Agarilytica rhodophyticola: one gene and its partner. The protein of the gene in region 2 interacts with the protein of the main gene of each other region in a pairwise test. Links are inferred from orthologs where the notes say so. Each region holds a gene or a part of one and is shown on either strand. Other genes may lie near its edges.

Evidence for each region. Proteins that work in one complex are often made in the same cells at the same time.
Region 1: the proteins of BVC89_RS11770 (region 2) and BVC89_RS17835 interact in binary tests that used the Escherichia coli proteins (3 or more experiments, as listed by UniProt). The link is inferred for Agarilytica rhodophyticola from one-to-one orthologs.

What each region holds. Positions count from the first base shown.
Region 1 is NZ_CP020038.1:4,253,942-4,257,118, forward strand. The notes cover bases 56-3,177. They hold BVC89_RS17835 (chemotaxis protein CheA), read right to left. Parts: upstream 2,793-3,177; coding sequence 318-2,792; downstream 56-317. Other genes in these bases: BVC89_RS17830 (chemotaxis protein CheW), read right to left, coding at 56-297; BVC89_RS17840 (response regulator), read right to left, coding at 2,826-3,177. In the rest of the region: more of BVC89_RS17830, read right to left, coding at 1-55. UniProt on the Escherichia coli protein: Involved in the transmission of sensory signals from the chemoreceptors to the flagellar motors. CheA is autophosphorylated; it can transfer its phosphate group to either CheB or CheY.
Region 2 is NZ_CP020038.1:2,765,608-2,768,419, reverse strand. Bases 56-2,812 are described here. They hold BVC89_RS11770 (protein phosphatase CheZ), read right to left. Parts: upstream 1,956-2,812; coding sequence 1,155-1,955; downstream 56-1,154. Other genes in these bases: BVC89_RS11760 (RNA polymerase sigma factor FliA), read right to left, coding at 2,696-2,812; cheY (chemotaxis response regulator CheY), read right to left, coding at 1,980-2,366; BVC89_RS11775 (chemotaxis protein CheA), read right to left, coding at 56-1,144. Also shown: more of BVC89_RS11775, read right to left, coding at 1-55.

The DNA of each region.
Region 1 (3,177 bases), 1.5 Mb from region 2 along the record:
AATCGGCGTGTACTCAATACTTTCCATACCAAAGCATTGTCGTAGATCAATAATAGGAACAATCGTACCACGCAGATTAATTACGCCTTTTATATGAGCAGGTGCATTAGGAATTGGGGTTGCGGACTCCCAGCCTCTAATCTCTTGAACACATAAAATATCGACTCCATACTCTTCACCAGCAACGATGAAAGTTAAAAACTGATCTGTTTCATCTGACTCAAATTCCATACCCGTATGTGAGTTTATACTGCGTACAGAATCGCTGGCGGATGAGTTGTCATTTTGTATCTGCATAAAAACCTCTACAAACCCACTTACTGTATAAGATGGTTTTGGTTAGAAACATTGGCCTGTGTGGCGGCGTTAATTAATAAACTACTCTCTTCAGCTAAGCGGGCAATACCGGGAATATCTACAATAAGTGCGACCGTACCATCGCCAAGAATTGTTGCTCCTGAAATACCTTCCACTCGTTGATAATTATGTTCAAGGCTTTTAATGACCACTTGCTGTTGCGCTAGTAATTCATCTACGATAATACCAACCTTATCCCCCTCTGATTCGACCACAACCATTAGGGAGCCTTCTAAATCGTAATTATCGACTTCAATATTAAATACTTTAGCGAGTTGTAAAATAGGAACATATTCATCACGTAACCTGAATACATCACTGCCACCAGCAACTTTGTTGATATATTCTGATTTACATTGGAGAGATTCGACAATGGACACAATGGGGAAAATATATGTTTCTTTACCGACTCTCACTAGCTGGCCATCCAATATAGCCAAAGTTAGAGGTAAACGAATAGTAATGGTAGAGCCTTGATTCACTTCAGAGGTAATATCAATGGCGCCATTTAGTGCTTGAATATTTCTTTTTACCACATCCATGCCGACGCCGCGTCCAGAGACATCACTAATTTGCTTGGCGGTGGAAAATCCAGGCTGAAAAATTAAGTCAAAAGCCTGCTCATTAGTTAAGGATTCTGCCTCTGATGCCGTGATAACTTCTTTTTCAATCGCTTTTTGTTTCAGAGATTCTGGATCTAAACCTTTACCATCATCGACAACTTCAATCACTACGTTGCCACCTTGGTGATACGCATTTAGTGTGACATTACCTTGTTCAGGTTTGCCTTTTTGCCGTCTTTCCTCTGGCGTTTCGACACCATGATCAACTGCGTTTCGCACTAAGTGAACCAGAGGATCACCAATTTTTTCTAGTACTGTTTTATCCAGCTCTGTTTGATCACCTAAAATCTCTAGGTTCAAATCTTTATTTAGAGATTGGCTCAAATCTCTCACCATTCTCGGAAAGCGACTAAAGACAAAGCTAATGGGCAACATCCTTATGCGCATAACACTTTCTTGCAATTCTCTAGTATTTTGCTCTAGCTGGCCAAGACCTTCCAACAATTTAGGTAAGCGTTCAAGATCAAAGTCAGAACCTAACTGACCTAACATAGACTGGGTAATAACCAGCTCACCAACCATATTAATTAGATTATCTACCTTATCGATACCCACTCTAATCGAGGATGATTCCGCATTAGCTTTTTTAGCAGGAGCCTTCGGTTTTTGCGCAGTTTTAGGCTTGGCTGCGGCAGCTTTTGTGGTCGCTGTATTTGCAGCCGCTTCAGTGGTCGTTTCCTGTTCCGAGGTTTTTTGCAATTCCTCAGTAAATAGACCTGAAACAGATTTTACTTCTAACTCTGAATCATCTTTGACCCACTCAAATGCTTTTTCTATTTTCTCTTTATCATCATCTTTAGCATCGAGTAGAACTATCCACCTTAGATAACACAACTCGGGATCAATGGAACTAAACTCGGGAAATTGGGAGCTTGCGGTAATGGATTTTATTTTACCGATTTCTGTTAGTGCCTGAAAAATCTTTAAGGGATCATTACCTGTTCTTAAAATTTCAACTCCAGGAACAAAATCAATTGACCAGAAAGTTTCAATATCATCGTCATTACTATTTTGCTCAGGCTCTTTAGTTGCATTTTCGCTAACTGCTTGCACCTCTGTACTTTCTTCCATAGCACCAGGCGAAGAGGCTTTTATAACAACTTCTGATTCATCGATTACCCAGGCAAATATTTCTTCTATCTGGCTAAGTTCAGCGTCTGTTGATAACTCTATTTCCCAGTATAAATAGCTTGCTTCAGGTTCTAACTTATCGAGCAAAGGAAGCTCATCTGTTTTAGCAGAGCATTTCATCTCACCTAGCTCATTTAACTCATTAATTAAGCGTAGGGAATCATTACCCGTTTTAAGCACATCTCTACCAGGACGAAACAAAATATGCCAGCAAGGTATTTCAGCCGGTGCGCTCTCAGCGGCTGATTCTGCATCGCCGGAATCAGTCGCTGGAGCCTCAGCTTCGACGACATTACCCTCGAGCTTTGCTGAGAATTTCGCTGAAACTTCACGCGATAGTTCTGTTTCAGAGTCCTCACCAGTTTTCAACAAATCCAGCATTTCCCGTAGACAATCTACCGACTTCAGAAATAAGTCGACATCATCACCCGTCAACTCTCTCTCGCCACCTCGAATCTGATCAAGCAACGTTTCTAAGATATGAGTAAAACTGGCAATGGCACTAAAACCGAAGGTAGCACTGCCACCCTTTATTGAATGGGCCGCACGGAATATTGCGTTAATTGTCTCACTGTCCACCTCATCCAGATCCAACTCCATCAGTGAGGTTTCCATGATATCGACATTCTCAAAGCTTTCTTCGAAGAATACTTGATGGAATTGGGATAAATCGATAGCCATAAGGTTCTCTAAAAATAAATGAAAAAGTTGTTACTACAAGACTTTATTTATAGTCGCAATCAACTGGTCAGGGTTGAATGGCTTCACTATCCATCCGGTAGCACCTGCGGATTTACCTTCACTCTTTTTGTCGGCGCTCGATTCGGTTGTTAACATTAAAATTGGAGTGAACTTAAATGGTGGTAACTTGCGCAGCTCCTTAATAAGAGAAATACCATCCATATTCGGCATATTGATATCTGAGATTACCAAATCAAAACCCGTTTGATTTTTAGCAACCTTCAATGCCTCAACCCCGTCCCCTGCCTCATGAACATCGTGGCCAGCACTTTTAAGGGTAAACCCTACCATTTGGCGCATTGATGCTGAGTCGTCAACGGCTAGA
Region 2 (2,812 bases):
ACTCACCGACCATATTCATAATATCGTCTAGGCGCTGGGTATCGACCCTAACGGTCGTTTCTGCTGGCGCTGCATTATTTTGCCCGCCTCCAGCTGGCTCCCGCTTGGGTGGTTCAGGCTTGGCCGCGGGCTCAGGAGGTTTGGCAGCCTTAGGGGGCGCTGCAACTATTTTATCTTTCTTAGCAGCAGCATCGGGCTTTGATTTGGCCGCAGGTTTAGGCTTAGCAGCAGTTTCAGGGCCTTTGCCTTTACCATGTAGCTGATCTAATAAGTCTTCGAATTCGGAGTCTGTAATAAGGTTATCGTCGCCAGATTGCTTACCAGCACCATTATTATCAGCAGAAGGCGCACTTTCAGTTTCACTCGCAGAGGGTGCAGAAGGCGCTTTACCGCTGCCATGTAACTTATCAAGTAAATCTTCAAATTCATCTTCAGTAATATCTTTATTACCATCAGCAGATGATGAGGTAGCAGGTTTATCCGCTTGAGAGGCACCTGGGCTGCCACTGCCGTGTAATTTATCGAGTAGAGCCTCGAACTCATCTTCTGAAATATCGTCGTTATCAGAATCGGCCGTTTGCGAGCTGGCTTGCGCATTTGCTCCTTCTTTTTCATCGATAGCATCGAGATATTCTTCGAATTCATCATCAGTGATATTAATTTTATCATCACTAGCAGGCTCTGCTTGCGAGCCTGCCTCAGGAGCAGGTGGCGCAGATTCCTCGTCACCGCCACCGTCATCACCATTGAGATCTTCTAAGGATACTAGACGCTCTAACTGCTTAATCAATGCCGGGTCTGCTGGTGAAGGTTCTTCACGATTGGTAATCTGTGAGAATTGGTTCGTTACCGTATCCAGCGCTTGTAACACCACATCCATTAATTCTGGTGTTACCGCCCGTTTGCCATTGCGTAAAATATCGAATAGGTTTTCTGTGATATGACAACAGTCTACCATCGCGTTCAACTGCAAAAATCCTGCACCACCTTTAACTGTGTGAAACCCGCGAAATATTGCGTTAAGTAGATCGATATCATCTGGTCGTTGTTCAAGATCGACAAGTTGCTCGGAAAGCAACTCGATTATTTCCCCCGCTTCAACTAAGAAGTCTTGAAGGATCTCTTCATCATCGCCAAAACTCATTCAGCGCTCCTCAAAACCCTAAACTAGAAAGCAAATCATCAACTTCATCTTGGCTGGACGCAACGTCCGACAACTTATCCGCATGAATTTGCGGCCCAACCCCCTCGCCAGCAGCTCGACTGTGCACATTTTCTGGCTCTAGCTTTTCGTTATCAGCAAGGCCCGTCACTTCTTCTACCTGGCATGCAATTCTCATCAGGTTAACAAGCTCTTTTTCAACATCACTTACCAGGCCAATAACTTTTTTCAATACCTGACCTGTCAAATCCTGAAAGCCTTGCTCAAGAATAATGTCTTGTAAATGTTTATTAAGTTCTTCGGTACCATCTCCCATCTTATCTAGAAATCCATCGATGCGGTCGTACAATACCTTAAATTCATCTTTATCTATTTCGCGACGCTTTAAACGCTTCCACTCTTCTTTTAATTTTGCCGACTCCTCACCTAGGTTCATTGCAATAGGAGCAGCAGCTTCTACCTTATCCATGGTTTTATCGGCAGCATCTTGAGTTAAGTTCATCACGTACTGTAAGCGGTCAGATGCATCGCTAATTTCAACATCGCTGCCTGAACCCGATGGCTGATCAAGTTCGGAGTCGACATGAAAGTTTACGATAGCGTCGTGTAAGCCTCGTGTAAGCTGTCCGACTGAGCGAAAAATATGGCTGTTACGTGCTTCAACGAGGTTGTGAATCAGCTCCGAAGCCTCGTCGTAATTATCTGCTTGTAGCTTTTCAACCAGCTGATTTGCACAATCTTGAAGACTAGCTACAAACTGCTGATCATCTTGCAATGGTTCAGTGTTTTCCATTAAGCAACCTATATGTAGTAGTTGTTAACCATCGACTCGTTCAAAAATCTTGTCGATTTTCTCTTTCAACACCTGAGCAGTAAAAGGTTTCACAACATACCCATTTACCCCAGCTTGTGCCGCCTCAATAATTTGGTCACGTTTGGCTTCCGCTGTTACCATAAGCACAGGCAACGACACGAGCTTGCCGTCAGCTCGTACCTCTTTGAGCAATTCTATCCCGGTCATGCCAGGCATATTCCAGTCGGTGACTAGAAAATCGAAATCTCCACCCCGCAACATAGGCAAAGCAGTTGAGCCATCATCTGCTTCCTGAGTATTAGTAAAGCCAAGGTCTCGCAACAAGTTTTTGATGATGCGACGCATTGTCGAAAAGTCATCAACAATGAGAATTTTCATATTTTTATCCAACACAACCTCCAAATTTCTGCTACCAGGATTTTGTCGAACAGTTCTACAATAAATGACTGCTCGTATAGGCCAGATCCCTTTACAAAAAACCAACGGCTTAGCAGACATTGATTTGCAGTTCAACGCTGTTCCTCATATCAAGTCTAGCTGCTTGTAGCCAGTCATCCAGTTTTTTAATTTGGAAATGACTTTTAGTTCCTATATAAACATCTCTCAACTTCTTATTACCCCAAAAGTTTGCACATCATTGGCGTAATATTTAAAATTTTGGGAAAGGGTTTTAATGCAGTTAAATACCTTGAAGGGAGATATGCTGATGTGTGATGATGCTATGATATCCAGTCTTTTAGTCTCGCCCGTAGACGAGCCGCAGCTTGGCTGTGTATCTGACTAATACGAGATTCTGAAACTTCAAGCACCATGCCTATTTCTTTCAAATTTAGCTC